DNA from 3 places in the Zhaonella formicivorans genome. Region 1 is predicted to be linked to each of the others. Evidence: riboswitches for the same ligand, from Rfam matches in the RefSeq annotation. Region 1 holds a riboswitch; each other region holds the start of a gene.
What was found. Region 1 has a riboswitch for S-adenosylmethionine ahead of EYS13_RS00245 (methionine ABC transporter ATP-binding protein). Riboswitches for the same ligand answer to the same signal wherever they lie in the genome.
Positions count from the first base shown of each region.

Region 2: it holds a riboswitch for S-adenosylmethionine, as region 1 does, so the genes downstream of both, EYS13_RS09545 (homocysteine synthase) here and EYS13_RS00245 (methionine ABC transporter ATP-binding protein) in region 1, are expected to answer to the same signal.
Region 3: it holds a riboswitch for S-adenosylmethionine, as region 1 does, so the genes downstream of both, EYS13_RS11580 (PLP-dependent transferase) here and EYS13_RS00245 (methionine ABC transporter ATP-binding protein) in region 1, are expected to answer to the same signal.

Region 1 is NZ_CP085524.1:49,964-60,271, forward strand. Features, by position in the region: gene purF (amidophosphoribosyltransferase) at 1-861, shown strand, start outside; gene purM (phosphoribosylformylglycinamidine cyclo-ligase) at 861-1,901, shown strand; gene purN (phosphoribosylglycinamide formyltransferase) at 1,895-2,500, shown strand; gene purH (bifunctional phosphoribosylaminoimidazolecarboxamide formyltransferase/IMP cyclohydrolase) at 2,665-4,182, shown strand; gene purD (phosphoribosylamine--glycine ligase) at 4,314-5,576, shown strand; gene EYS13_RS00235 (MetQ/NlpA family ABC transporter substrate-binding protein) at 5,633-6,475, opposite strand; gene EYS13_RS00240 (methionine ABC transporter permease MetI) at 6,501-7,175, opposite strand; gene EYS13_RS00245 (methionine ABC transporter ATP-binding protein) at 7,168-8,196, opposite strand; SAM riboswitch class I at 8,284-8,407, opposite strand; gene EYS13_RS00250 (ISLre2 family transposase) at 8,654-10,054, opposite strand; gene EYS13_RS00255 (Sec-independent protein translocase subunit TatA/TatB) at 10,306-10,308, shown strand, end outside.
Region 2 is NZ_CP085524.1:1,930,992-1,941,299, reverse strand. Features, by position in the region: gene cobK (precorrin-6A reductase) at 1-153, shown strand, start outside; gene EYS13_RS09570 (energy-coupling factor ABC transporter permease) at 160-912, shown strand; gene EYS13_RS09565 (energy-coupling factor ABC transporter substrate-binding protein) at 909-1,199, shown strand; gene cbiQ (cobalt ECF transporter T component CbiQ) at 1,202-1,993, shown strand; gene EYS13_RS09555 (energy-coupling factor ABC transporter ATP-binding protein) at 1,981-2,850, shown strand; gene EYS13_RS09550 (RMD1 family protein) at 2,865-3,683, opposite strand; SAM riboswitch class I at 3,989-4,100, shown strand; gene EYS13_RS09545 (homocysteine synthase) at 4,218-5,510, shown strand; gene EYS13_RS09540 (hypothetical protein) at 5,686-5,901, opposite strand; gene EYS13_RS09535 (hypothetical protein) at 5,963-6,460, opposite strand; gene EYS13_RS09530 (MFS transporter) at 6,695-7,894, shown strand; gene EYS13_RS09525 (hypothetical protein) at 8,275-8,577, opposite strand; gene EYS13_RS09520 (hypothetical protein) at 8,593-9,162, opposite strand; gene EYS13_RS09515 (hypothetical protein) at 9,557-9,880, opposite strand.
Region 3 is NZ_CP085524.1:2,366,956-2,377,263, reverse strand. Features, by position in the region: gene EYS13_RS11600 (CpXC domain-containing protein) at 1-131, shown strand, start outside; gene EYS13_RS11595 (lysoplasmalogenase family protein) at 172-873, opposite strand; gene EYS13_RS11590 (hypothetical protein) at 1,131-1,340, shown strand; gene EYS13_RS11585 (aminotransferase class I/II-fold pyridoxal phosphate-dependent enzyme) at 1,475-2,638, opposite strand; gene EYS13_RS11580 (PLP-dependent transferase) at 2,631-3,803, opposite strand; SAM riboswitch class I at 3,893-4,008, opposite strand; gene EYS13_RS11575 (H-type small acid-soluble spore protein) at 4,138-4,335, opposite strand; gene EYS13_RS11570 (pyridoxal-phosphate-dependent aminotransferase family protein) at 4,550-5,689, shown strand; gene EYS13_RS11565 (divergent PAP2 family protein) at 5,881-6,294, shown strand; gene trmB (tRNA (guanosine(46)-N7)-methyltransferase TrmB) at 6,341-6,997, shown strand; gene EYS13_RS11555 (tetraprenyl-beta-curcumene synthase family protein) at 7,062-8,120, shown strand; gene EYS13_RS11550 (polyprenyl synthetase family protein) at 8,477-9,448, opposite strand; gene EYS13_RS11545 (hypothetical protein) at 9,842-10,000, shown strand; gene EYS13_RS11540 (PocR ligand-binding domain-containing protein) at 10,143-10,308, shown strand, end outside.

The sequences.
Region 1 (10,308 bases):
TTTGGAGTACGCCCCCTGTGCTTAGGCCAATTGGGAGAAGCTTTTGTCATCGCTTCCGAGTCCTGTGCCCTTGATACCATTGGAGCTGTCTTCCTCCGGGACATTGAGCCGGGCGAAATTGTGGTTATCGACCATAACGGGCCGCGCTCCGTCCAGACTAAAGCTCACCCTGACAGGGCCTTATGTGTTTTTGAATTGGTTTACCTGGCCCGCCCTGACAGCGTCATTGACGGCGAAGTAGTGAATGAGGTCCGCAGGGAAATGGGCAGGCAGTTGGCCCGGGAAAAAGCAGTTGAGGCAGACATGGTAGTGGCTGTCCCTGATTCGGGTACGGCTGCGGCAGTTGGTTATGCTGAAAGTTCAGGGATTCCTTTTAAAGATGGATTGATGAAGAACCGCTACATAGGCAGGACTTTTATCCAGCCTGTGCAGAAAATGCGGGATATTGGTGTCCGCTTGAAGCTCAACCCCATTCGCCAGGTTTTGCAGGGACAGCGGGTGGTACTGGTTGATGACTCCATTGTGCGGGGTACTACTTCCAGGAAAATTGTCCAGATGCTGCGTGAAGCCGGGGTGAAGGAAGTGCACCTCCTGATCAGCTCACCGCCTATTCTTTACCCGTGTTATTACGGTATTGATACTTCAGCCCGGGCGGAATTGATTGCTGCCCAACACGATTTAGAAGAAATCAGGAAATTTATTGGAGCAGACAGCCTGTACTACCTAAGCTTGGAAGGTATGTTAAATGCAGCTCGCGGCTCCAAGGATAATTTCTGTGTGGCTTGTTTTAATGGCCGCTATCCCATTGAGATACCGGAAAATATTGAAGGAAAATTTGCTTTGGAAAGAGGTCGGGCGTGATGGAGAAGAAATCTCTGACATATCAGGATGCCGGAGTGGATATCGCAGCGGGCAATAAGGCTGTGGAGTTAATGAAGAGCCATGTCAAAAAGACGTGGCGTCCGGAGGTATTGGGTGATTTAGGCAGCTTTGGAGGTTTCTTCGCCTTAAATAAAGGAAAATATCAGGAGCCTGTGCTGGTAGCGGGGACTGACGGTGTCGGTACAAAGTTAAGGGTAGCCATGCTGATGGACAAACACGACACCATCGGGATCGATGCTGTGGCCATGTGTGTCAACGATATTCTGGTCCAAGGGGCGGAGCCCTTATTCTTTCTGGACTACCTGGCGGTAGGAAAACTTGTTCCTGAAAAAGTGGCGGACATTGTGGGCGGCATCGCCAGCGGCTGCCGGGAGGCCGGCTGTGCCCTGATCGGGGGAGAAACGGCGGAGATGCCTGGTTTCTACGCGGAAGAAGAGTACGATGTGGCCGGCTTTGCCGTAGGTATTGTTGAGAAGAGCAAAATAATTGATGGCAGAGATATAATCTGCGGTGACAAAATAATCGGCATAGCTTCCTCAGGCCTCCATTCCAACGGGTATTCTTTAGCCCGCAAGGTGCTTTTGGAAGCGGGAGGACTGAAACTGGACCAGGTGGTCCGGGGTGTAGGCCGCCCTTTGGGAGATGAACTTTTAACCCCTACAAAAATATACGTCCGCCCAGTGCTGAAGTTACTGGAAATGTACCAGATCAAGGGTATGGCCCATATTACAGGGGGAGGGCTGACGGAGAATGTTCCGCGCATTTTGCCCCGGGGAGTGAATGCCAGAATAAGCCTGGGCAGTTGGCCCATTCCGCCAATTTTTACCTTAATTCAAGAACTAGGCAATGTTAGTACGGAAGAAATGTACCGCACCTTTAACATGGGCATCGGAATAGTACTGGTGGTCCCTGAAGAACAGGAACAAGCTGTTATTCATTTTTTGGAGCAGCAAGGGGAGCAGGCCTTTCCCGTCGGTGAAATTGTTGCCGGAAGCGGGGTTATGGAGTACCGATGCTAAAGGTAGGTGTGCTTGTTTCTGGCAGGGGCTCCAATCTGCAGGCCCTACTGGAGGCGGCTAGGGACGGAAGTTTAGGAGCTGAGATCGTCCTGGTGCTGAGCGACAGGGCTGAAGCTCAGGCCCTTTTAAGGGCCGGGGATTTCGGCGTTCCGGCGGAATATGTGGCGCCCGAAAACTTTAATTCCAAAGACGCTTATGATCAGGCCCTGGTAGAAAAGTTGAAAGCCCGGAATGTAGAGCTGGTGGTGCTGGCCGGATATATGCGCCTTTTGACTTCAACCTTTTTGGCCGCTTTTCCGGAGAGAGTGATCAATATCCACCCTTCGCTCTTGCCGGCTTTTCCGGGGTTAAATGCCCAGGCCCAGGCAGTGGAATACGGAGTGAAGTATTCTGGCTGTACGGTGCATTTTGTTGACGAACGTATGGACGGTGGTCCCATAATCGCCCAAACTGTTGTCCCTGTGAAACAGGATGATGATGCCGACAGTTTAGCCCGACGGATTTTGGAAGAAGAGCACCGTCTGCTGCCCCAAGTGGTGCGGTGGATTGCTCGGGGGAAGGTAAGGGTTATTGGGAGAAGAGTGCTTGTTGAAGAATAGCTATTAGCTATCAGCCTGCAGCCGTCAGCCTTGAATATTTGCTGGTTGTTGGTAGGTAGTTGGTAGTAAAAAGAATTGTGGCTAAATATCTTTTTGAAAAATACTTAAGCTAGAGTAATAGCTGACAGCAGACGGCTGACAGCTAAGAATGCGGAGGTGATAAAATGCGCGCGCTTTTAAGTGTATCTGATAAGACCGGAATTGTAGAGTTGGCCAGGGAACTGGTGAGTTTGGGTTACCAGGTTCTTTCCACCGGAGGAACAGCAAAAACATTGCAGGAACACAATATACCGGTGACTCCTGTCAGCCAGGCTACAGGTTTTCCTGAAATACTGGAAGGCAGAGTGAAGACTTTGCATCCCAAAATCCACGGAGGAATCCTGGCCAAGCGCACACCGGACCATTTGAAACAATTGGCTACAAACGAAATTGAGCCTATTGATATTGTAGTAGTCAACCTCTATCCTTTTAAGGAGACCATTGCGAGGTCCGATGTTACATTAGAAGAAGCTATTGAAAACATCGACATCGGCGGCCCTGCCATGGTCAGAGCTGCTGCCAAAAACCACGAATATGTTACTGTCATCGTTAACCCGGCCAGGTATCCCGAAGTTTTATCCCAGCTGCGGGAGCAGGGAGAAGTATCCCTGGCTTTAAGACGGGAGTTGGCCTATGAGGCTTTCCGGCACACCGCTGAATATGACTTGATGATAAGCCAATATCTGGGAGATTTAATTGGTTGCGAAAAATTCCCACCCATTTTCAGTTTAACAGGCGAAAAAGTTCAGGACCTGCGCTACGGGGAAAACCCGCATCAAAATGCGGCTTTTTACCGCACAGAAAACTCGGGGCTGGCTGCGGCCAAGCAGCTGCAGGGCAAAGAGCTGTCTTTCAACAATATCATGGATTTAGAGGCGGCATGGAATATAGTTAAGGAGTTTAGCGAACCGGCATGCGCTATCATCAAGCATACCAACCCCTGCGGTGTGGCTATAGCGGCAACATTGGCTGAGGCCTATACAAAAGCTCATGAGGCCGACCCTGTTTCAGCTTTTGGAGGTATTGTGGGTTTTAACCGGATTGTTGACGGCCCCACTGCCAGTGAGTTAATTAAAACATTTTTAGAAGCTGTTGCCGCACCGGGTTATACTCCGGAGGCACTGGAGATTTTAGGCGGGAAGCCTAACCTGCGGGTAATGTCTGTACCAGCCGGACAGGGACGAGAGTTACAATTGGATATTAAAAAGGTCAGCGGCGGCTTTTTAGTCCAAGATAAAGATATAGAACTTTATTCCGGTGACTGGAAGTGGGTAACTACGAAGAAAGCTTCTCCTGATTTAATTAAGGATTTGGAATTTGCCTGGAAAGTGGTGAAACACGTTAAATCCAATGCCATTGTTACGGCTAAAGGTGGAGTTACAACGGGTATCGGACCTGGCCAAACCAACCGGGTAGGAGCGGCGAAAATTGCGCTGGAGCAGGCCGGGGATAAAGCCAGGGGGGGAGTTTTAGCCTCCGATGCTTTTTTCCCCTTCCGCGACACGGTGGACCTGGCAGCAAAGTACGGTATCTCTGCTATAGTTCAGCCCGGCGGCTCTGTGAAGGATGAGGAATCAATTGCAGCCTGCAACGAGCACGGCATAGCCATGGCCTTTACAGGCATGAGACACTTCAAGCACTAATGAGTCAGGGGACGGTTCTCTGACTCATTAGTGCTTGAATAGTGAGTCAGAGAACCGTCCCCTGACTCATTTTTTGAGCTGAAAGCCGATGGCTGACGGCCAGTGGCCTATTACAACAAAGGAGGTTTAACATGAAAATACTAGTTGTGGGTGGCGGTGGCAGGGAGCATGCGCTGGTCTGGAAGTTGGCCCAGAGCCCTAAAGTAACCAATATTTACTGTGCTCCTGGAAACGGAGGGATCTGCCAAACTGCGAAATGTGTCCCTATTGCTGCCGAAAATATAGAGGGATTGGTCCGCTTTGCTCTGGAGCAGAAGATAGACCTGACCGTGGTGGGACCAGAGGCTCCGTTGGTTTTAGGGATCGCTGAACTTTTTCAAGCCCATGGCCTGCGTATTTTTGCTCCCACCGGCAGGGCTGCTGCCATCGAAGGAAGTAAAGGTCTGGCAAAAGATTTAATGTACAAGTACCATATTCCTACGGCGAGATACGGCGTCTTTGAGGAGCCGGAAATGGCCAAACTCTACATCCGAGATAACGGAGTTCCATGCGTGGTGAAAGCTGATGGGCTGGCTGCCGGTAAAGGGGTAATTGTAGCTATGACCATGGAGGAAGCCTGTCGGGCAGTTGATTCCTTCATGAATGAGCTAAGTTTGGGGGTAGCCGGTTCCAAAGTGGTGATTGAAGAGTTTTTGGTCGGAGAAGAAGTCAGCGTCATGGCTTTTACCGATGGAAAAACCGTCAAGCCTATGGTGTGGGCGCAGGACCATAAAAGGGTTTACGACGGTGACCAGGGGCCTAATACGGGAGGGATGGGGGCCTATTCGCCGCCCAAAATGTACACCCCTGAGTTAGACAAACAAATAACAGAAACTATTTTACAGCCTGTAATCGAAGGTTTAACCTGGGAAAACAGATTTTATCAGGGTGTCATCTATGCCGGATTGATGTTGACTGCAGGTGGTCCAAAAGTGCTGGAGTTCAATGCCCGCTTCGGCGACCCCGAAACCCAGGCAGTTTTAATGCGGTTAGAGACGGATTTAGTCGACATAATCGAAGCCATCCTGGAAGGGAGGCTGGCAGAAACCTCCGTTACCTGGCGGGATGAAGCTGCAGCCTGTGTTGTCCTCGCCTCGGGTGGGTATCCCGGCAGCTATCGGAAAGGATTGTCCATCACCGGGCTGGAAAGCATTCAGGATCCGGATGTACAAATTTTTCATGCAGGCACTGCCATTAAAGACGGCCAAGTTGTCACATCAGGGGGAAGAGTCCTGGGAGTAACTGCCTTAGGTGCTGATGTACGGGAGGCTTTATCCAAAGCTTACCGGGCTGTAGAAAAAATCAACTTTCCCGATATGCATTACAGAAAGGATATCGGCTACAGGGCTTTATAAAGCATATCGCAAAAATAAAAGACATCGCCGGAAACCCGCCGATGTCTTTTATTTTTTTACTCTGCAGTAGGCACTACAGCGCCTTGGTATTTTTCTTCGATAAATTGCTTAATTTCAGGGGAAGTCAGTACTTCATTCAAAGCCTTGATTTCTTCCCGGTTTTCGTCGCCTTTGCGGATAGCAACAACGTTAGCGTAAGTTTTAGCAGCTAAAGAATCTTTGCTTTCAGAGATGATAGCATCTTTAGCAGGGCTTAAGCCTGCGTCGATTGCATAGTTGCCGTTAATTATGGCAGCGGTTACGTCAGGCAACGCCCTGGTGAGCTGGGCTGCTTCCAACTCCACTATTTCTACTTTCACAGTGTACTCGGCGATATCATTTTTTGTGGCTTTCAGGTTATTTGCATCCTTTAATTTCAAGATGCCGTTATCCTGTAAAAGCAGCAGCGCTCTGGCTTCGTTGGTTACATCATTTGGTACGGCGATTTTATCCCCGTCTTTCAGCTCGTCCAGAGATTTAATCTTCTGGGAGTATAGGCCCATTGGTTCATAGTGTACTGCTACAGTGTGTGTCAAATCCAATTTGTTTTCTTTGGTGAAATCCTCTAAATAAGGCACGTGCTGGAAAAAGTTGGCATCCAGACTGCCATCGGCTAAGGCTGTGTTAGGCGTTACGTAATCGGTGAAAACTTTGATCTCCAGTTCAATGCCTTTTGCAGCCAACAGTTCTTTGGCTTTTTCCAGAATTTCAGCATGAGGTACAGGAGTGGCTCCTACCACCAATTTAGTTGTTTCTTGCTTTTCTGTTTCCTGGCTAACTGTTTCTTGCTTATCTCCGCAGCCAGCAAGTAAACCCAAAGACAAACCCAGGATTAAAATAATGAGCAACGCTTTTTTCACTTTGTTTTTCCCCCTTACAATTCTTTTATTTTTTATTTACTTTGCCTGAGAGGCTTTCACCCAACATTTGAATCAGTTGAACCATTACAATTAAGATGATAATTGTGATCAGCAAGATGCCGTCTTCACGCCGGTAATATCCGAAGCGCATGGCTAAATCCCCTAAACCGCCTCCGCCTACAAAACCGGCCATGGCTGAATAACCGATTAAAGTGATGGTGGTAATTGTAGCTCCTAGAATCAGCGAAGCCATTGCTTCCGGAAGCAGCACTTTGGTAATGATCTGCCATGGAGTGGCCCCCATGGACAGGGCTGCTTCAATAATACCCCATTCAATTTCTTTCAGGGATGTTTCCACCATTCTGGCCACAAATGGAATTGCTCCCACCGTCAGTGGAACAGTTGCCCCCATGGTGCCGATAGATGAGCCTACAATTGCCCGCGTAAATGGAATGATTGCTACCAGCAAGATGATGAATGGCAGGGAGCGGGCTGCGTTGATGACAGCGCCTAGCACCAGATTGACAAATTTATTTTCCAGAATATGGCCCGGCGAGGTTGTTACCAGAATGATCCCCAGCGGTATGCCAAGAATATGGGAAAAAATGACTGACAAAATTACCATCTGAAGCGTTTGGACAAAGGCAACCGCTACTTGAGGGCCGATATCGGCCAGATACTGCATGAGAGATTCAATCATTGGTTAACACCTCTACTTTCAACCCCTGTTGCTTTAAGTAGGAGATAGCCTGAGCGGTATTCCCCGGTTGGCCGGCAAGCTGCACCGTTAAGGTGCCGAAAATTGTATCCTTAATATGGTCAATATTGCCATAAAGGATGTTAGCTTTGATATTAAAGGTTTGCACCAGGTTGGATATTACCGGTTCCCCTGCTGAATCGCCAATAAAGGAAATCCGGATTAACTGGCTGTTTGCTTTTTCACCGTTTTGCCGCTTGGTCACAACTTCGGGAATTTCTGTGTTAATTATGCTTTTTACGAATTCCCGGGCGGTTGCAGTTCTGGGATTGGTAAACAGCTCCAAAACCGGCCCGGTTTCAGCAATTTTACCGTCCGCAATCACTGCTACCGAGTCGCAGATTGACTTGATAACCGACATCTCGTGAGTAATGATTACAATAGTCAGCTTGAGCTGCTGGTTGATGCTCCTCAGCAGTTTCAGGATAGACTCGGTGGTTTGCGGATCTAAGGCTGATGTTGCTTCATCGCATAACAGCACTTTCGGGTCATTGGCCAGTGCTCGGGCAATGCCCACTCGCTGTTTTTGACCGCCGCTGAGCTGTGAGGGGTAAGCATTGGCTTTATCGCTTAAACCTACCAGTTCTAAAAGCTGGGTTACTTTAGCGTTGATCTTTGCCCTATCCTTAATACCGGCAATTTCTAAGGGGAAGGCCACGTTCTCGGCTACGGTGCGGGACCAGAGCAGATTGAAGTGCTGAAAGATCATGCCTATATTGCGTCGGGCCAGGCGCAACTCGCTCGCCGATAGACTTGTCATATCTTGTCCGTCCACAATTACCTTTCCTTCTGTTGGCCTTTCCAGCATGTTCAGGCACCTGATCAAAGTGCTCTTTCCTGCACCGCTTAAGCCGATAATCCCAAAGATCTCTCCCTGTTTAATTTTCAGGTCTATTCCATCTAAGGCCAGCACGGAACCTTTACCTTTGCCGTAGATCTTTTTTAAGCCTGCAATTTCAATCATTGCATTTCCTCTTTTCTTAAGAAAAGTTAGTTTCCAACAAATAAAAAACCTTTTCCGCACAGGCAGAAAAGGTTTACATTCCTGTAACTCTCATCTGCCAGAACAACGTTCTGCAGGAATTGGCACCGTGCCAATTAAGAGGTTATCACCCCTGAAGTGGTCGGTTGCCGGGCGTCATCGGGCCAGTCCCTCAACCTACTCTTGATAAGAGCGTTACTTTTATTTAACTGAAACCTATAATAGCACATTACGGGTATTGGGTCAATTGCTTTATTTTTACGATAGTGTCAAGTAACTGTAGGATTTTTTACGAGATAAATTCACCTATCCGGTTCAGAGCGGTAGCCTCGTTGTAAATTTGCCTGATATTTTTTGATTAATTTTTGAATTATATGGTTGTATTGCTAATATTTTACTATGAAGATACATATTATTTCTGGTTGCCCTTAGCACAGGTCTACGCAGTAGCGGCTAGTGCCCTGAGGGCCTTGGTCAATGGACTCTGGGGTCCTTTCAGGATGGGCATATTCCGAATCATTTCTATTGCCACGTTCCTTTGGATTGTTCTCTTGGCCCTTTTTAGTTTTTCTGCGTCTACCTGTAACGCTTTTACCGGTTGTTTTTGCTGGGCCAGGTATATTTCCTTTATATTTAACCCGTTGGCTTTGGCTGCCCGAAGGCTGGCCATTTGTTCGGCTCCTGCTTTGCTCCATCCCCCTGGCCGATTGCTTAATCTGGCAGATAGTATATGGCTTACGTGTCCTTCTGCGCTGCATCCCTGCACTTCTTCACGGTATCGGTTACGCGCTTCTATCCCATCCCACTGCCCCCGAATGTACCGCTTCGTTTTTGTAATCGCTTTCTGGCGCTCTGGACGGAGTTTTTGGGCTTTATCCAATACAACCATTACTTTTTCCAAGTCACTGCGCTTTATATGTTCCCAAAGGGCTGCTTGTAGTTTGGGCTCAGGGCCTACAGCGGCTATTATATATTTGCTCAGGTGGAAGAGGTCAAGTATAAATATGGACTTGGGTATTATTTCTGTTCCGCTGCGAATCCACGCTGCTCCGTCCCCGTTTATATAAATCCTTTCTATCTGGTCTAGTTCATATTGCTTTTCTATATAGTCAAGGACAGCAAACCATAAGTCGTCAATGGTCTTGTACGGTCCGCTGAAATAGCGGGCATTCCGGAGCCGGTTCCTACCCCGGCTTGCTTTTTCTATTCCTTCATGTACATAGATCAACGGTATTTGCATCCGTCCCTTTTTTCCCCACTGGGCTACGTGGTCCTCGTCTGCTTCTATGTACAAAATCCTCACCCTTCGCTTTTGCGCAGGTATTATATCATCGCTACTCAAGGGCACTTTAATTCTGTCTATGGTATTCTTGACTGTCTGTCCACTCAAACTTTCTCCCCATCCGTACTGCTCCGGCCCTCTGCCGCTACGACGGTAAGATTGTTCGGTAGCCATGTCAGCCAATACGGACTTAGCTGCTGCATCCACCCGCATGTGTGGTGTATATCCGGCATAGTCGTCAACTAAATGAGCGTAGGATTGGGTTTCTTTATGGTAAAAGTAGGTACGATGATAGCTCATTTCTCCAAAGACTGTGACCACATGTTTCTCTTCTTGACGCCGCTCAACCACCCAACCGGGACGTTCTTCCCGGTGCTCAACCAGATAAGCATCCTGGGTTTCCAGGACCATCTTCAGTATGTCTTTTCCCAATTGGTTAAGGATCTCTTTAACCTTGATTTCCAACTCCGGATATGTGATTTTTCTCTCTAAAGCCTCAATTACGTTTTCCCCAACCAGCAGGAATTTATCCCATAAGTGTTGAATTATCTTTTCCATAAGACCTCACCTCTCGAGTCTTTTTGCCTTAGGGCTTAAGGCTCCGTCTTTCGCCAGACGGTGAGGTCTTATTTCTTTCCCCTGCCCTTTTTTTCCTGCAGGGTATCCTACAGTAATTTTACACTAACATTTTTACTTTTGCCAAATGTTCAAAACAGATTTTGGGATTCACATCTACTAATGCTTTTGGAAGGAAAACCGATATTTGCAGCGAATTAATGAGTATAACAATATGACGAGGGGGTTGCACCGTG
Region 2 (10,308 bases), 1.4 Mb from region 1:
CGGGCTGGAGGGACGGAAACAAAGATGTCCGCAGCCTTAAGTTTAAAAATCCCCGTTGTGGTGATTAAACGGCCTGCTTTAAGCTGGGGCAACGAAGTTCAAAACTATGAGGCTTTGCTGGCGGCAGTGGCCCAATTTAAAAAGATGAGGTGACTCAAAATGAAAGCAACCAAAAGGTCAATGTATATTCTGTATTTTATGGCGACATTTTTGACGGTTCCGCAGGCAGCTTACGCTATGCATATTATGGAAGGATTTTTGCCGGCTCCTTGGGCTGTTTTTTGGACGCTGTTAAGTTTGCCATTTGTTCTTTTGGGCTTAAAGTCCATCAAAAAAATAACAAAGCAGAATCCAAATCTAAAGTTGATGTTGGGAGTAGTGGGGGCTTTTGCATTTGTTCTTTCTGCCCTAAAAATGCCCTCCGTAACAGGAAGCTCTTCCCATCCGACGGGAGTGGGGTTAGGAGCCATTATTTTTGGACCTGCCGCTATGTCAGTTCTAGGAAGCATTGTGCTTCTTTTTCAGGCGCTCCTTTTGGCCCACGGCGGATTAACCACGTTAGGTGCCAATGTTTTTTCGATGGCAATTGTTGGTCCTATTGCTGCATATGGTATATATAAGCTTGGGGATAAATTAGGCGCGCCTGTGTGGTTATCTGTATTTTTGGCCTCCGCTATAGGAGACCTGTTAACCTATGTTACTACCTCGTTACAGTTAGCATTGGCCTTCCCGGCTTCTACAGGAGGGTTTATGGTTTCAATGGCCAAATTTATGGCTATTTTTGCCGTAACCCAGCTCCCCTTAGCTATCAGCGAAGGCTTGCTTACAGTACTTGTTTTTAACACGCTTAGCGCCTATAACAAAAATGAACTGCAGGAACTGGCGGTTCTAAAGAAGGAGGCAAAGGCATGAGTACTACAGCCAAAAACATGATGCTTATTTTATTGGTTATTATCTTAGCTGTTGTTCCTTTACTGTTGAAGAGCGGGGCTGAGTTTGGCGGTGCCGACGGCCAGGCAGAAGCGGTTATTAGTGAATTAAATCCTGAATACCAAGCATGGGCCTCGCCCATCTGGGAGCCGCCCAGCGGGGAAATCGAGAGCTTGCTCTTTGCGCTGCAGGCGGCTTTAGGCGCCGGCTTTATTGGCTATTACATAGGGGCTTCACGGGCTAAGGCTAAAAACAAGGGGAATATTTAACAATGCTGAGCATCGACCAGTATGCCTATTCCAGCGCACTTAAAGATGTTCATCCTGTGGAAAAATTCATCTTTGCCATAAGCTTATTGCTAATTTGCCTGCTGGCTGATTCACTGGTCATTTCTGTAATTGTGATTGCTTTAGCGGCCATAGCCACAGTGGGTATGGCCAGGATTCCCGGAAGTTATTATGCTAAAATGCTGCTCATGCCTTTGGCCTTTCTGCTGCCGGGAGTTTTGACCGTCATGCTTTCCTTCGGGGACCGGGCTGCCGGTTACTGGCAGGAAATTAATCTGGGAGCGGTTATTATCGGTGTACGCTATAGAGACATGGTTTTGGCAGTAAATCTCTTTTTTAAATCCCTGGGGGCTGTCAGTTGCCTGTATTTTCTTGTTTTAACCACGCCTATGGTCGATCTGATTTGGGTATTGAAGAAATTGAAGACTCCCGGGCTGTTCCTGGAACTGATGGGGCTCATCTACCGTTTTATTTTTGTCTTATTGGACACTGCGGGCAGGATGTATATTTCACAGGCCACCAGGCTGGGTTACGCCTCCTGGAGAAACTCCTATCATTCGCTGGGAGGGTTGGTTGTCAACCTGTTCGGCAAATCCTTGCAAAAATCCCGGGAATTGACGGTGACAATGATGGCCAGATGCTATACCGATGCCATCAATGTACTGGATAATGAGTATGTCTTATCGAAAAGAAATTTGGCGGTAATCGGGTTTATTGATCTGGCAATGGTCTTGCTGGCGTTATATTTAGGGGGTGGGCTTGCTTGGCTGATCTGATTTTGGAGGCAGTGAACTTGAGTTTTACGTACCCCGATGGCACCAAGGCGTTAAATAGCATAAATTTAGCCATCGAGCGGGGGAAGAAGGTTGCGGTTTTAGGCCCTAACGGTGCGGGGAAGTCGACCCTGTTTTTGCATTTTAACGGCGTTTTAAAACCAGCCAGCGGTAAGGTCCGTTTTGCTGGGAATGATATATCCTATCAGCACAGCGCCTTGATGGAACTGCGCCAAAACGTGGGCATCGTTTTCCAGGACCCGGATAGCCAGCTTTTTTCCGCCAGCGTCCGGCAGGAGATTTCCTTTGGTCCTTTAAACCTGGGCCTGGACAAGGTTGAGGTGCTGCGCCGTGTTGAAGCTGCAATGGAGGCTACGGAAATCTGCCATTTGCAGCATAAGCCTACCCACCTGTTGAGTTACGGCCAGAAGAAAAGGGTTTCCATTGCCGACATCCTGGCAATGGAACCGGAGGTGCTGATTTTTGATGAGCCTACTGCCTGGCTGGACCCAAGGCATTCCAAGGAGATTATTGACTTAATTAATAGGTTTAACCGGGAAGGGAAGACTATTATCCTGTCTACCCACGATGTGGATTTGGCTTATTCCTGGTCCGACTATATTTATATCATTATCAACGGGCAAGTGGCAGGAATGGGGGAACCTCAGGAGATTTTCCAGGATGGCGCATTGCTTGAGCACGCTGATTTGACTAAACCATGGGTGTTGGAAGTTTATGAGGAGATGAAGCAAAAAGGGTGGATTCCATTAAACAGCCCGGCTCCCAGAACAAAAGAGGAATTGTTTAGCTTGATGCAGTCAAAGGAATATGGTGAGAAGAAGATCAAAAGGGCGATTTAACTGATCGCCCTTTTTTAAAATATTTTTTCCAGCAGCGATAAAAGCAGTTCGATGCTGATTAAAATGATGATCATCCACTCCAGTCTGGTGCCTCGCTGGGCATGGGTGAGGCTGGTAAACACCTCGGTAATATCCATGAGGATCTCCGATTTGTGCCTGATGGCTTCATAGCGGTCGTCCAGTTCAAACAGTTCGCTTAAGTTTAGAAAAAACTCCTCCGCTTCTTCGCTGACCCAGGCGATGTCCGGTTTATCCAAAAGCATCAGATAGGAGATAGTATTATATTTAAAGCGCAGGATCTGGGCCGAGGTTTTGGCCAAACGGTTATCGGGGATATTAAGCCGCCCCTTTTCCAAATGATCGATTTTATCCTCGATAGCATCTAAAAGTAAATTGATGCCGTGCTCAATCCGTTCCAAAGCCACGGACTTCGCCAGGACAGTGGCCACGATTTCCCGGTGATAGTTTTTGAGCTCCGGGGCTGTCATATACTCATAGTTGAGGGAAAGGGGTTGTTCCGAGCCGATTTCCAGCTTGTAATCGTCGCTGAAATTAAAAGTCGATTGAATGTTCAGTCCTGGCTCAATTTTTTTCAGATACTTCAAGATATCGGTAATCTCATGAAACTGGCAGTTGATACAGACCAGGCTGCCGAAGGAGAAAATATAGACAGCTTTACCCTCCGGGGAATTGATAATCCCTTTTAAGTGATTATCAAACAGCACCAATGGTTCTTCCCACTTGAACTTTTTATCGATGCCGAAGTGTCCGGCAATGCTGTTCAGGTTGATTTCATTGGCCAGTGCCAGCGCTTTAAATTCAGCTTGCTGCAAGATCTCACCTCCTGTATTTTGACCAATATTATCTATATTTGCCATTCTGACAATCTATCCTCTATTTTGCAGAAATCCCGGCGTTATAATCCATAAATTCAATAACCTTAGACATCTCTATTCTTTCACAAACAGGCAGCAAAATAAATATTATTAACTAGCGGAAATTTTCTAGCTTACCCGCGCGGAGGGGGTGTCTCAATGGGCAAAAGAAAAGTCTCCTTAGACTGGTGGTGCGGTAAAAAAAATAATTGACAAAAACAGACCGGAATTCTATAATAAGCACAACAACTTGAAAACCTTTGTTCTTATCGAGAGCAGGCGGAGGGACTGGCCCTATGAAACCCGGCAACCGGTTGAGTCAATTGCTCAACAAGGTGCTAATTCCAGCAAGGAGGATTCCTTGGGAGATAAGAAGAGTACTAATGCATAAAACCTCTTCTTAGCGAAGAGGTTTTTGGTTTATTGGATTGCGCTAGGGTTATAAGGAAACGATAAGGACAAGGAAAACTAACAAGTAGGAGGAGAACTAAGATGGCAGAAAAAAATTATGCTTTCGAAACACTGGCCGTCCACGGGGGACAGGAGCCGGATCCCACCACAGGCTCCAGGGCGGTGCCTATCTACCAAACTACATCCTATGTGTTTAAAAACGCAGAGCATGCGGGCAACCTTTTTGCCCTGAAAGAATCCGGCAATATCTACACCAGGATTATGAACCCCACTACTGATGTTTTTGAGCAAAGAATTGCCCTTCTTGAGGGTGGAGTTGGGGCTTTAGCGGTAGCTTCCGGTCAGTCGGCTATCACACTGGCTATTTTAAACATAGTCACTGCAGGTTATGAAGTGGTGTCTTCCTCAACTTTATATGGGGGTACATATAACCTGTTCAACACTACCTTTCCCAAGCTGGGCATCAATGTAAAATTTGTGGATGCCGCCGACCCGGAAAATTTCCGCAAAGCAGCCACTGATAAGACCAGGGCCTTCTACGTGGAGACTATTGGCAATCCAGTTCTGGATGTTGCAGATCTCAGCGCTATTTCTGCCATAGCCCACGAGCTTGGGGTGCCATTGATTGTGGATAACACCTTTGCTACCCCTTATCACTGCCGGCCTTTTGAATTCGGCGCCGATATCGTCATTCACTCCGCCACCAAATTCATCGGCGGCCATGGTACTTCCATTGCCGGCGTGATTGTGGATTCAGGCAAATTTAACTGGGATAACGGCAAATTTCCTGAATTAACGGAACCCGACCAAAGCTACCACGGTGTGAAGTATGTGGAGCACATTGGCCCTGCGGCTTACATTGTGAAAGCCCGGGTGCAGCTTTTGCGGGATTTGGGGCCTGCCCTAAGTCCCTTCAACTCCTTCCTCTTGCTGCAGGGGCTGGAAACACTGCCGCTCAGAATGGAAAGGCACAGCTCCAACGCCTTAAAAATAGCCCAGTACCTGTCAGAGCACCCGGAGGTCGCCTGGGTCAACTACCCCGGACTGCCTGACAGCCCCCAATATGCCAAAGCTAAGAAATACCTGCAGCACGGATTTGGAGCTATGCTGACCTTTGGCATTAAAGCGGGCTACGATGCGGCTGTTAGATTTATCGATAGTTTAGAGCTGTTCTCGCTGCTTGCTAACGTGGGGGATGCCAAGTCCCTGGTGATTCACCCGGCCAGCACCACCCACCAGCAGCTTACACCTGAGCAGCAGGCTGCCAGCGGCGTGTCACCCGATATGATCCGGTTATCCATTGGCATTGAGAATGTGGATGACTTGATAGCTGACTTGGACAAGGCCTTGCAGCAAGCCATTTTCTCTCGTTAAGATGTCATTATCTGTTGAAAGCTGTCGAGGTATCGGTTATAATATTGGTATAGTTATAATAGCCCCCAATAGATACCCCTTATATACACTCCTTCCTGCTCCTCACCACAGGTGAGGAGACTTTTTTTAAGCACCAATGCCGAGCAAAGGCCGGTCTTTAATGAATTGTTTTTTATTATGTTGAAGTGGTAGTTGGGGTAACGGTGGCTTGACCTGTAGTCGGGCTAAACGAGCGCCGGGGCATCCTTCCCCGAAGTATTATTTCGCCAGGAACAACTCTGCCGGTTGGAACAGTAATAGACGTGGTTACTTCAGTAACCAATTCGGGAAAGAGGTACAGTTCCTCAAAAATTTCAGCTACCAGGCGGGTTCTAAAAGGCTGTAATGCCATTTCAAATATCCTCCTTGTTCAACCTACCGGGAAGCAATGAGCCGCGAATTGCGACGAGGTATTAATACTTGCGTTTACAGAACATCTTACGGGCCTCCCATTTTTTTTGCCGTGCTTCCCACTGTTTTTTTCTTTTGTCCCACTTGGCTAATATTTGGGGATTCCCACCGGCTGTCTGGGGGGTGAACTGGCTTGCCCCAGGGTTTGCAAGATTTGTGGTCTGCGAGGGATCATCAGCTAAGAATAGTGCTAAAGCGGCTATAAGTAAATTTAGAGGTATGCCTGTTACTGCCAAAACTTCAGCAACAAAATCAAGCTTAACTGCCAGTGCCAATAAAGTTATATCAATCAATGAGCCTGTATTATAAACTCTTTCCAGAGCCAGATTAACCGCTTGTTGACTGGCACCGGGGGTTCTGGTTAATTCCTCCGCCGCTCCGACCAGTAGACGGTAGTTGTCAGTTAAGCTGTTAAATACGGACACCAGAGCATTTACATCTTCAAATAAGACAGGTATACTGTCGATATTTCTCGTACCAGGAACTATGATGGGGGGCATAATATTATCTCCTCTAACAGTACTGTCTAGTTAAATAATATGATCCAAAAATCAATTGGTGTCTGGAACAGCCTCCGAGTTTCCCGAATCGGGTTTTAATCTGATTAGCCTAGCCCCAGGGATTTAGCAGGTTAAATTTAGTAATAAAATTACATTGCGCCTGGCAGGAAGATGGGCCCAGGTGCAGAATTAAGATGTGTTAAGTATTTAAACCATACTGAAAGGAGCATTGAATTGGGCAGTGTAACTTCATCGACCATCACTGAAAAAAATATTCAGCCAACAGCCAATTTTAAAATACTGCTGCTCCTGAGCCTAGGTCACTTGGCCACTGACCTGAACCAGGGAGCCTTACCGGCACTGCTGCCTGTTTTAAAGGAAACCTATAATCTCTCATATACGGTAGTTGGTCTTATTCCCTTAGTAGCCACTTTTAGCTCATCAATTATTCAACCTGTTTTTGGCCTGCTGAGCGACCGCTTTAATACCCGCTGGCTTTTGCCGCTAGGGTGTTTTGCCGCCGCTTTTGGGGTAGGTTTTTTGGGTATAACCGGCAATTACCTCTTAATTTTGCTGCTGATCCTGCTCAGCGGATTAGGGACGGCTGCTTTTCACCCGGAAGCTGCCAAGGCTGCCCATTTTGCAGCCGGGGGTCAAAGGGCTTCGGCTATGTCAGTTTTTTCCGTAGGAGGAAACTTCGGATTTGCTTTTGGTTCCATTATTATGGCCGAACTTTTATACCTGGGTGGCTTGTCGGCCAGCTTGTACCTTCTGGTCCCCGGCTCCCTGGTTGCGCTTTTGCTCTACTCTAAAATAGCCCAGATTACTTACGGGGAGGGCACTGGTGAGGTGAAGAAAAAAGCCGGGGAAGCTCCGGCCCCGAGCAGGTTTTGGCCGCTGGTTACCTTAATGACGGTAGTTATTATCCGCTCTTGGGTGCAATCCGGTTTGACATTTTATATCCCGTTTTATTATATTAACTACCTGAAAACTGATGAGCTTTATGCCAACACTATACTGTTTATTTTCTTGTTAGCCGGGGCCCTGGGTACTATCATCGGGGGCCCGCTTTCCGACCGCTTTGGCCGCAAAAAACTAATTTTTGCGTCCATGCTGCTTGTGCCCCCGCTGGTTTTAACCTTTATCTACGCTGAGTCGCTCTTGTCCATGGCAGCCTTGTTCGTGGCCGGGGCGGTACTGGTTTCCACTTTTTCCACCACTATCGTCCTGGGGCAGGAATACCTGCCGAACAACGTAGGTATCGCATCGGGGCTGATGATCGGATTTGCCATCGGAACGGGCGGGATTGGTGTAACCCTGTTAGGGGTGTTAGCCGATGCAACCAGCGAACATGTAGCTATGGTGGCAACTGCTTTGCTGCCTTTATTGGGTGCTTTGCTGGCATTCTTTTTGCCTAAAGAGTCAAATGCGTGAATGATAAAAGCACGACATTTGTCGTGCCGGATTACCATGAAAATAACTATGCACGTCTATGTCCTGTCGCTCCCACTGTCTGAATCAAGAGCACCAACTGCTCGGGGCAGAAGTCAGGGGACATACCCCCAGCCAGTAGGGCTGAGTCGTTAGTTTTCAGCTTTCAGCTGTCAGCCATCAGCTCCCAGTTTTCAGTGGCTAGTTACTGGGGACTGATGACTCGGCCGAAGGCCGGTGCTAAGGACTAACGACTAAAGACGCGGTCGCAGGCCGCAACTGGGGGCTGGGAAATGGTGACTTACTGCTAGACTGCTATAATTCACCGGTTTTATCCCCAAAATGCGTTTATCCATCTAAACTATTAGCGTTTTTTTAGACTGTCAGGTTTTCAGCGGTCCAGCCGAGAAGAATAGCAGCACAAGAATTAGAAAGACTGCAAACGCCCAATTGCCCTTAAATAATCCCTGCAAAAAGTTTCCAGTGGTATCAGCCTTGACAATAGCTGGGTTTGATCCCGATAATTCTTTCATTAATTGCATAGCACGGGCCGCATGTTCAGTAGTAAAAAGCTGGGCAAAAGCTTCACCTGCATCCACCAAGTTTTTACCCTTATCATTTAGGAAAGGTTTTAAACTCATCATTAAGTTCATCATATCTTGGTTTACTTGCCAGCCGTCCATCATAATCCTCCTTTCTACTTAATTATCCGTAACCGGATTAAAGGCGGGGTGCTGTGGCTTCCCCCACATTTTGAGCTTTAAAAAGATTATTAATACCAGAAATAAAAGCACTGTTGACTGCTCTGTCATAGGAGTCAACAATATCCCCCGATGTAACACTTTTTGCAGCTTGCTCAACAGTTGAGGAATAGAATTTATGGTATTGCCTATTTCAGGCGCAGAACCGGAACTACCGCTTCCCAGCAGCGAAGAGGCGATTTTGCCAATCATCTCCATGTCTAAAGTACTGTTCCTGCCGGTTTCCTCCTTTGAACCGAAATGCGGATAAGTTTCGGGTAGCCTGGTACCGAGAAAGGCCTGCTGCGAAAACTGTGGTTGGGAAAGGATTTGACTACATAGGGTTTGAAAATTTTCATTGCTTACCAGTTGAGCAACGCCCTTTAAGGCTTCTATTGCTTTTTGCGCAAGCACCGCCAGTTGGCTTAAGGCATCAACTGCGTCAAGAACAACTACTCCTTTTTCTCCGACAAAAGGCTTGAGGCTGTTTATCACTTGTACAATCTCTTGATTAACTTGATAAAACCTCATCCTGCATCCCTCGCTAATTGCGCTTTGGAAAAGTAAAAGGACCTACTTCATCATATGCTAAAAGAAGGTTTTTGACAGTGACGTTTGAAAATGAGTGGCTCCCACAAAAATCAAAGGCCCTCCCAATTGGGAAGGCCACGAACAAAATTAATACGCTATTCTACCTTAGCCAACTTTTGGCAAGGAAAAGATTGTTATGTAAGGGGAGCTTCCGCAAGGAAGATCCCCGAAAGGAATGGGTAACGGCTTTTACCTTTTACCAGAGTGCACCATTGGAGAAAATCAAAAGAATCAGGATTAAGAACACAGCAAAGGCCCACATGTTACCAAAACCGCCAAATCCGGTACCCATTATATAATCCCTCCTTTCAGGTGGTTTAATATATACTATTCATTACTTATGATGGTTGACACTTTGGGGAGGGGAGGGGTACTTTAAGGGGATCTTTGACATCACCTTAATGATGTCAGTGGAGTTTTGCCAATCATGTAATGCCTGCCGGGCCGAGTCTGCCAGGGTGCCTTTGTTACTTGGCGGCTGGCCCATAGCTAATCTAATGTGGCCACGGAGCAAAGCGTCTTCTAACCTGGACTTTTGTTCGGCTAGTTTCTCAGGCAAGTCTTCAATCTTGTCCACCAATGTGCCGTCCCAGGTCATTTTAGCTATTTCAAATTGCACCCGGCGCTGCAAGTGCCGGTAATAGTCAGAACTTGACAATTTGTTCTCTCCCAATAGCTCTTGACTTTATTTTTACCAAAGATGTTCAGAATATAGATTTGGCAAGCATAATACTTCTTCATGGAAAACTAAGGTCGACGAGCAAAAAGGCAAAGCAGGCTTTTTTATGGTAAATCTTAACATCGCGGATCGATGCACCATTTCCGCTGTGGTTCATATGATAATCTTGAAAACAAAACTTAGCGTCTGAAGGAGGTATGTTTTATGCCAGACGGTTTTGGGTTTTTTGGTAATCGTGTAGCTTTTGCGGTGTTCTTGATTCTTATACTGCTCATTTTTGCAAATTAATGCTAAACAGAAAGCAAGCGGCCAATTGGCCGCTTTTTCAATTTCTTGATAAAAGTTTTCTTAAAATTATTCTTTTACGCTTTAAATAGTATAAGATAAATAATATAGTATTTTTATAA
Region 3 (10,308 bases), 1.0 Mb from region 1:
CATGCAAAAGGCAGGTGCTCATCCATTGTGCCAGGGAAGTGCAGTATTCAGTTTACAGCTGTCCCAAATGCGGCTATGTGGAAAAATTATATAATCCGCTTCTTTACGCGGATGCCGGCTTAAGAGCTTAAACCTCCAGACCACGAGTTCCGGCTGTGGTGCTGGGGGTTTTTATTTCAGTTTGTCTTCGGCAATCAGGCAGACAACCAATGTCCAGGCGGGGACGTAGGTGGCCCAGATAAAGTTGGACAGCCAGGGCACGAACCGCCCCGCAAATGCCGGGTTGAAAACGGCATGGGCAACCCCCAGATCGCTGATTAACATCAAAAGCCCTGCCAGCGCAATGCAGTAGGAAGCTCTTGGGAGGAAATAACCCCTGAATACAGTGCATAATGCAGTCCAGGCCAGATAACACAGCACCAGGCCAAAAAAGGCTGCCCCGGGAAGCAGCGTCCAGCCAATATGGGGGTAAAGTTTGAGAAAAGAAGGAGTATAAATAGTCGTTACCACCAGCGCTGCCAGTATTTCATTTCTGTTTTGCCTGATTTTTTTTTGCCATGCATAAATCAATGTCAAATAAGCCAGCAGGAAAAACAATGTGCCTGCCACTTCCCTGTTGACATTAAGTTCAGGCATAGTCCTGGAAAATACAAAGAAAAAGTCGGCTGCCGCCACGAAAAAAACAGCTGTTGTCATCAGTATCTGTTCAGGGTATTTTTTCCTGAGGGCGAAAGCAGTTAAAAAAAGGCTGACCGTGGTGGTGTATTTGACGTAGTATACGGCATTAGAGCAAGGGTAGATATTATCCAGGATTAAAATCAGGACTGTAAGGGGTAAGAATGTTGACAGCACGCGCCGCTGCACGTTGTTCATTTTTTGTGCCCTCCCCTTGGGGGAAAACAGTCTAAGTTATATTACTCTTAACCGCGCAATAGTTGGCGCCTCACGGGGGAGAGGGCCAATCCCTGGTACTCTATATGCCTTCAAGGCTTAATTTAGAATCGGGAACTTGAGTTAAACTGTTTTTGATTAAATAACGCAGAAACTAGAAAAAAATGTTTATTTCATAAATTGAAATAATAACTTTGCCGGAGAAAACCAATAATAAAAAAGAGATGGGAGGTGAACAAATGGCAATCAGGACCAGAGGTTTGATCACCAGCGGGGACAAAAAATATAAGAAACTTGGATCCACTACCAAAGCCGCCGATTTTGAGGCCGGCACAGAACTATCAATTGAAAGGCAGCTTCCCGAATACGCCAGAAGCAATATGCGCACTGAAAGGACTGTGTACACAAGCCCAAGGCCGGAATCATTTGAGCTTTACCCTGGTGAGTAGTGTTTCCGTGAATGCTTTGTTAATCAGTGAACTGAAGAAAGACCTTCCTGCCGGAAGGTCTTTCTTTAGCTCACTAACTTTCCCTATTTCTGGAATTCGTTAAAACCGACAGCGTTATTTCTGCATTTTATGCCCTATTGTAAAGCCTGTTCCAAATCCTTGATGATATCTTCTATATCTTCCAGCCCTACGGAAAAGCGCAGCAGACCGTCGCTAATCCCTCTTTCCATACGTACTTCCCGGGGCATGGCAGCATGGGACATCAGGGCCGGGTAAGAGAGGATGCTTTCCACCGCTCCCAAACTAACCGCCACCAAGGGAATTTTTGCTTTCTGCAGCAGCCGGCGGGCAGCTTGGCCGCTTCCCACGTCAAAAGAAACTACAGCCCCGTAGCCCAGCGACTGTTGTTCGTGAATCTCTCTCCGGGGATGATTGGGTAAGCCAGGATAGTATACTTTCACAACTGACGGGTGCTTGGAGAGCCAATCGGCAAGCCTCCGGGCTGATTTTTCCGCTTGGTCCATACGGGCTTTTAAAGTTTTTATGCCCCGCATCAAAAGCCAGGAATCCTGGACCCCCAGTACATTTCCTAAGGAATTTTGCAGATGTTTTAGCCTTTGGGCCAGGTCTTCGGTTCTTGCTACCGCCAGCCCCGCCAGCAGATCGCTGTGTCCGGACAGAAACTTTGTGGCGCTGTGTAAGACGATATCCACTCCCAACTCAATGGGACGCTGCAGATATGGCGTCATGAAAGTATTATCCAGCATGGTAATCAGGCCGTTGGCTTCAGCCCATGCAGTTACCGCCTTGATATCCGTAATTTTCAGGGTAGGGTTGGAAGGAGTTTCCATGAAGACCGCTTTCGTATTAGGCTTTTTTGCGGCCACTACCTTTTCCAGATCGGTCATATCTACAAAGGTGGATTCAATATTCAGCCGGTTGAGAATGGTTGTCAAGAGCCGGTAGGTACCTCCGTAGACATCCTCTGTGACAATGACATGATCGCCGCTGGATAAAAGCAGAAATGCGGTGGAAATGGCCGCCATGCCGGAGGCAAAGGCAAAGCCTTCTACCCCTCCTTCAAGGAAGGCAATATAGTCCTCCAATGCCTGGCGGGTGGGGTTGCCGGAACGGGTATAGTCGTACCGGGGAGGGTCCGCCAGGGAAAAATGATGGAACGTTGAAGCCTGGTATAAAGGCACACTGGCGGCGCCGGTGCTGGGATCGATTTCCCCGCCAAAATGAATTAGTTTAGTAGCAAATTTTTCGGCGCTGCTATTTTTTTTATTGTCACCCATTACATCTTTCCTCCTCGATTTCCCTTTTTGCCGCTGCCAATGCCTGGCTAAGGTCGGCGATGAGATCGTCCACATGCTCAATTCCTACGGAAATGCGCAGCAGCCGTTCATCCACCCCTACTTTGCGGCGGATCTCCTCCGGAATATCAGCATGAGTCTGGACAGCGGGGTAGGTCATTAAGGATTCTACTCCGCCCAGGCTTTCAGCAAAAGCAATTAATTTAATGTGGCGTAAAATAGGTTCAACATAGCGGGCGTCTCGCACCCTGAAAGAAAAAATTCCCGTATTCCCCGCAGACTGCTTTTTTTGTACAGCATAGCCCGGATGGGTGGCCAGCGCCGGGTAAAAAACCTGCTCCACCAAGGGGTGTTCCATTAGGTAATTAGCTATTTTAACTGCATTGGATTCATGTCGTTCCATGCGCAGGGCCAGCGTTTTCATTCCTCTCATTAACAGCCAGCTGTCTTGGGGTCCCAAAACGGCCCCTATTGAATTATGCAGGAATGCCATTTCTTCGGATAGCTCCTTGCCTTTGGTGACGATGAGCCCGGCCAGCACATCATTATGTCCCCCCAGATATTTGGTGGCACTGTGGATTACGATATCGGCGCCTAGTTCAAGGGGTCTCTGGAAAAAAGGAGTGAGCAGCGTGTTATCTACTATTGAGAGCAGCCCTTTTTGTTTTGCCCAGCCGCAGACTGCCTCCAGATCGGTGATCATCATTAAAGGGTTGGTAGGTGTTTCAATTAAGATGGCTTTAGTTTCCGGGCGGTAATTTTCTTCCAATGCCCGAAGATTATTGGTGTCCACATAGGTTGCTGTAATGCCAAACCTGGAAAGGATGCGCTCCAATAGCCGGTAAGTGCCGCCATAAAGGTCCAAGGAGACAAGGAGATGGTCCCCTTGGCTGAATAAAGCAAAAACAGTCTGCAAAGCAGCCATTCCTGAGCTGCAGGCAAAACCGGCATCGCCTGCTTCCAGCCGGGCTATTGCCTTTTCCAAAACTTGGCGGGTCGGGTTTTGGGTGCGGGAATAATCAAAACCGGTGCTTTGGCCTAATTTCGGGTGGCGAAAGACAGCAGCTTGATAAACGGGATAGCTGACAGCCCCCGTCACCGGTTCCGCTTGGGATCCAATTTGCGCTAATATGCTTTCCAATTTCATAGTTAAGTAACCCCCTCTAAATACTAAGAATTACAGTTAAAGAAAAACCTTTCTCTTGTGAGAAAGGTTAGAACAGCAATTTGGCACCTCTCTCATCTCCCGGAAGCTATGCTTCCGCAAGAATTAGCACCGTACATCCCTCTATCCGGGGCCGCCGGTTGCCGGGTTTCATTGGGCCAGTCCCTCCACCTGCTCTTGATAAGAGTGTTGAGCATTATTTAATTAATAAACTGTGTTTTTCCAAGAAATTCTATAGGTTTAGTAGTTAATACTAATAGTAAACTAAATTTCCAAACGCGTCAAGCCAAGGTTTTTTAAGATACCTGTCAAAATCTCAGTGCAGCATAGCTTTGCCCTCCTCCACCAACTGCTCCACGGGCACGGTGGAACTGCCGCCGGGCAAAAAGTCAGAAGTGACAAGGGCTGTTTGATTTGCCGAATTTAAGTATTCAATCCAGACCGGCAAGCCTTGGTACAAAACTTCAAAAGTCTCCGGGGAATTTAAAATCTCTTGGGCACGGGCGAAGTCCATTGGATCAGCTCCTTTTTAAATAATTATCTTTGCTAAGGCAGCGTTTATCTCGGCAAATCAGAAGTTTATCGACTTTCTGATTTGCATAAGCGCAGCTTGGCGCAAGCCAAGTTTTCTTTACTTACCTATATTTTTTGATTAAAGTCAGCAAGTTTATGCTAAAATAAGTGCTGTAAGCAGTTGGGTAAAATTTAACTTTAAGGAGACAGGGCAAATGCATGAAATATTAATTATGACGCCGGGGCCAACCTACGTAAGCGAACGGGTAAGGCAAGCCCTGGCCAGACCAATTACCAATCCAGACCTGGACCCGGACTTTTACGAGTTTTATAAAGAAACTGCCAGGCAGTTGCAGAAGCTTTTGGCAACTAAAAACGATGTGCTGATTTTAAACGGTGAAGGAATCCTAGGTCTGGAAGCGGCTTGCGCCTCTTTAATCGAGCCGGGTGACAGGGTGCTTTGCCTGGAGAACGGCATTTTCGGCAGAGGTTTTGGTGACTTTGTAAAAATGTACGGCGGGGAAGCTGTCTATTTCACCAGGGACTACAGACAACCAATCAGCCCAGAGGAGCTGCAGGAATTTCTAGAGCAGGACAGCGACTTTAAGTTTGCCACCGTTGTCCACTGTGAAACCCCTTCGGGCCTTGTGAACCCAGTCCGGGAACTATGTCCCGTGCTGAAGAAATTCGGCATCCTCACAGTGGTAGATTCTGTTTCCGCCATCGGTGGAGAGCCTCTCCTGGTTGACCAGTGGAAAATCGATATTGCCCTGGGAGGATCGCAAAAATGCTTATCAGCACCGCCGGGGCTAACTTTTCTAAGCATCAGCGCCGATGCCTGGAAAGCTGTTTTAAACCGGAAAAAGCCTATTGCTGCTTTTTACTGCAATCTGGCCCTGTGGAAAAAATGGTATGAGGAAAAGTGGTTTCCCTATACCCAGCCCATCAGTGACATTTACGGGCTGCGGGAGGCGGTGGACCTGTTGCTGCAAGACGAAAGCAGGCTTGAAAGGCACCGGGTCTTAGGGGAAGCGGTACGGGGCGCTTTGCTGGCCGCCGGACTTAAGCTTTACCCTGTAGAGGGTTTTGCCAATACCGTGAGCGCAGTACAGGTGCCGGAGGGGGTTAAAGTTGAAACTATCTTGGAGGCAATGCTGAAAAAACACCGCATCATGCTGGCGGGAGCATTTGATGTGTTGGCCGGCAAGGTTTTCCGCATCGGTCACATGGGCGAGAACTGCCGCGAGGATAAGCTCTACTTGACCATGAAAGCTTTGGACCAGGTCTTGCGGGAGTTGGGAGTCAGCCTCAGTGCAAGCTTACCCCTGGAATTTATAGCCCGGGCAGGTAAATGATAGCCGTGACCCCATGCCCTTTTCCAGCTATAATTGGAAAAGGGTTTAATATTTAATTTGGTGGAGTGTACCTTTAGACATATACATCTGAACTGCAAGATGCCGGCGATGCTGACAGAATCCATGGTACAATTATAGCTGAGGATTGAGGAATTGAAGAGTGTTTGAAAGTTTTTTAAAGGAGTTGAAAGATGCCGATCATTGCCACCTCCCTAATTGCTTGGCTGATTGCCCAAAGTTTGAAGTTTTTAATCACTTTGCTGCGCTTTAAAAAAATTGATTTTCGCAAGTTCATTTCGCCCGGCGGAATGCCCAGCGCCCATTCGGCCCTTGTTTCCAGTTTGACCCTTAAAGTGGGTTTAATGGAGGGGTTTGGTTCCACGCTCTTTGCCATTTGCCTGGTCTTTTCTTTGATCGTGATGTATGACGCTGCCGGTGTGCGGCATGCGGCAGGCAAACAGGCGCAAATTTTAAACCGTCTGGTAGAAGACTATTATAAAAGCCATACTATTTCCGAGAAGAGATTGAAAGAACTCCTCGGCCATACACCTATTGAGGTGTTTGGCGGCATGCTTTTGGGTATAATCATAGCTTTGCTGCTTTAAAGCGAGTGGTAAGTATTCTAGAAATTTTTTGGCAAGGGAAGTTGACATGAGGTTAAGAAAGAAACCAGGAACTGTTGAAAAGCTGCTGGAGCATAAAGGATTGGTTTTGGATGATCCTTTTATAAATTTCGGCAAATGGAAAGAATATTGGGGTAATTCTAATCCTATTCACGTAGAGTTAGGGACGGGAAAAGGCCAATTTATCACAACCTTGGCCCGGCGCTGCCCCAATCTAAACTTGATTGGCGTAGAAAAAGTAGAAGAGGTGCTTTTGAAAGCAGCCAGAAAAGCTAAGGAGTTGCAGCTCCCAAACCTGGCATTGCTGTGGGTTGATGTCCGGGAGCTGGACAAAATCTTCGCCCCTGGTGAGGTGGACCGCCTTTATATTAATTTCTGTGACCCGTGGCCGAGGCGGCGTCACGCCAAGCGGCGGCTTACCCATACCAGGTTTTTGCAGATTTACGCCAAGATTTTAAAGCAGGACGGAGAAATCCATTTCAAAACCGACAATGAAGAGCTTTTTGAATTCTCTTTGAACGAGTTCAGTGAAAACGGCTGGAAATTAAAAAATATTTGTCTGGATGTAGCCAAGCGGGGTCCTGAGGACAACATCACCACGGAGTACGAGGAAAAATTCCAAGAACTGGGCTCGCCCATCTACCGCTGCGAAGCCGTCAAAATGAGTCAGGGGACGGTTCTCTGACTCACTTCGCACGACAAAAATGAGTCAAGGAACCGTCCCCTGACTCACTATCGGAGGCAGGAAAATGTTTGCGTCGCTCTGGCAATTAAAGCTGGTATTCGATTTTGTCAGCAAAATATTCCCCCGGGTAGATCAGGAACTGGCTGTCTGCCGTGAGACCCTTAGGTCCTGCCCGAGTCAAGAGCTGGTGAACCAGGCGCTCAGAAGTATTGACAGCAAGCGCTTTCATGCCCAGGGCGGCAGTATTTATGCCCTCTATCCGGGAGTACCTGCGGGGACTTTGGTCCCTTTGATTGTGTCCCTGCAAACCATCTGCGACTATCTGGACAACCTCTGTGACCGGGCGGGCTGCTTTGACGAAGCAGCTTTCCGGCAGTTGCACCTGGCTATGACCGAAGCTCTGTGCCCCGGTGACAAAGTATCGCCCTACTACAGCCTATATCCCTACCAGGAAGATGGCGGTTATTTAACCGATTTGGTGGAAAGGTGCCGCGCTGAGGTGCAGAAGCTCCCTTCTTACCATTTGGTGCAGGAAAAGGTTCTTGACTTAGCCAGGCTTTATTCCGAGCTGCAGACCTACAAACACGTGGAGCAGAGCCGCAGAGAAAAACTCTTATCTTCATGGGCTGGGCCGTATTTGAAAAAACACAAGGAGATCACCTGTTGGGAGTTCGCGGCGGCAACCGGATCTACTCTGGGTATTTTCATGCTGGCCGCAGCGGCTGCCTCTCCCCGGTTGACCTGCCGGCTGGCGGAGGAGATTGTTGCTGCTTATTTTCCTTGGATTTGCGGCTTGCACATCCTACTTGATTATTTTATCGACCAGGAGGAGGACCGGCAGGAGCAGGATTTTAACTTTGTTTCCTACTACTCCGGCGAAGCCCAGTGCCAGGAGAGGCTGCTGTTTTTTTGGCACAAATCCCGGGAAAAAGCTTTGGCATTGCCAAATCCGCTTTTTCACCTGACAGTGATTGAGGGCCTGCTGGCTATGTACCTCTCCGATCCCAAAGCACGTCAGGGCAGCCTGGCGAAAATCTCGAGCCGCCTTATCAAGGCTGCCGGCCCGCGTACTGCCCTCCTCCACAAGCTGTGCTGCAGACTAAGGGCCAGGAATGTAATTTAGTCACCAGCAGCGACCTCCGGTCGAGTCGTTGGTCCTTAGTTCTTAGTCGTTAGCTTTCAGCTTTCAGCCGTCAGCTATCAGCTATCACCTGTCGGCCTCATAATTATTAATGACTAGTGACTAACGGTTCCATAAGTCCACAGAAGAATACATGCAACGAAGGACGAACGACATAAGTAAGCGACCAAAGGTCGCTTCAGCTTGTAGACAAAGCCCGCATGTATTATTTCGCTCTGGACAAGCTCCTACGCCGTTACCGGCGGCAAAGCCGCCGACGGCTGAGGAAACCAGTCCCGCTCCATAATACATGCGGGCTGATAATAGTTTGTCGACGGTCTGAAGCGACCAAAGGTCGCTTACTTATGTCGTTCCACAGCCGTCAGCGCCAGCTGCTCCAGAGTATCCCGGTAAATATTGGCGGGGACTTTGCAGAGGCAGCTGCGGGCCGATTGCGAAAAAGCAAGGGCCACCGCTTTGGCTTCTTCCAAAGCGCCCGACTCAAGTAAAGCATCAACTACCGCCTGCCGCGTTGTCTCGTTAAATTGCTTGTCCTGCAAAACTTTCTTCACCCATGCACTATACCGGGAGTTTTTCAACAGGTTCAGCATGGGAAGCGTTAAAGTACCCTGAGCAAGGTCCAGACCTGTGGGCTTGCCTAAAACGTTAACCTTCCCTGTAAAATCCAGGATGTCATCGGCGATTTGAAAAGCATAACCTAAGTTCATCCCGTATTCCCGCAGGGCCAGGGAATGCTCTTCCCCCGCCTGGCTGGAAAGGGAGCCCGACTGGCAGCATACGGCAATGAGCTTTCCGGTTTTTTTGCTGATGGTGCGGTAATAGTTTTCCTCCTTTTGCTCCGCATTAAAGCTGTCCAATGCTTGTTCGATCTCTCCTGAACACATATCTTCAATAGCTTCCACCATCAGTTCCAGCACATTGTAAAGCTTGCTCTTGGAAAGCAGCCCAAAGGCTTTGGCAAAGAGGTTATCCCCCGCCAAAACAGCGATTTTGTTGCCCCAGCGGGAATTCACGGAGGGTTTGCTGTGCCTGCTGCCGGCATTATCAATGATGTCGTCGTGGATTAGAGAAGCAAGATGGATGAGTTCGGCAGCTACTGCGGCAGTCACGGCTTGAGGAGGCGCTGTATCAGCAAAACAGCGTGCCGAGAGCAGCACCAGCGTAGGCCGCAAGCGTTTGCCACCGGCCCTCAGCATGTAGCTGCAAATTTCTCCCGCAGGACCTTGGGTTTCATTAATTATCTCCTCCAGCTGTTTTTCCACTGTTTCCAACTCGGGCAGTTTAACGGGAAGTGCTAATTTTTGCGCCATATCCTACCTAAACCTTTCTATCTTGTTTTACAGCTAAAAAGTTATGAACAGTTTTTTGCACTAATTCTGTTCATGCAAGCTGGTGAACCAGCATTACATTTAACAGAAGTATATCCTCGTACCTTATTATGTGCTTTTTGCTGCTGAAACAAACCGCTTAAATAGTAAAATTTGGGTAAAAGGGAATACCACGCATCAAAGATAGCAAAACCGGCGGATTTAACAAAAACCAATTTCACCTAGATAATAAGAGCAAGCAGATACAGTGATACAGCATTTTTATCGTATGTAAGATATTAATTTTTATGGTAAAATTTATATATTATCGGGTAATCTGCAATATATTATCAGAACATTCGAAACTATTACTTTATCAAATAGGGGTTGAACTCTTTGGGTAAAACTGTCGTCTTAGCATGTAATACGCTTTCTGCGGAAATTAAAAAGGCCATCAGTGAAACAGGTGTTGAAGAAACCAGAGTAATTGCCCAAAAACTTAACTTGAAGCTGAAAACAATTCAAGGATCTGTCCGCCTGCTAAAGAAATTGTAAACAGGCCCTTGGGATGAAGAATTTGTTATTGTAAAGCCAGATAAGGCGGTTACATTAGATGACTTTAATTTAGTGCATGGCTACGGCACCACCCAACTAAGTTTAGCGAGGTAAAAAATTAAGCGCGTTTAAAAGATTCATTATGGGAAAAAGGGGGGAGTTATACATGGGTATGTCCGCCCTAAACGAGGTGCTTTCGCTAGACATAATGCGCAATATTTTAAACGGCTTTTTTGAATGTACAGGTTTAAGGGGAATAATTGTGGGCGCCGATGGTTACCCAATAGTTGTCCCGGATAGTTCTCCGG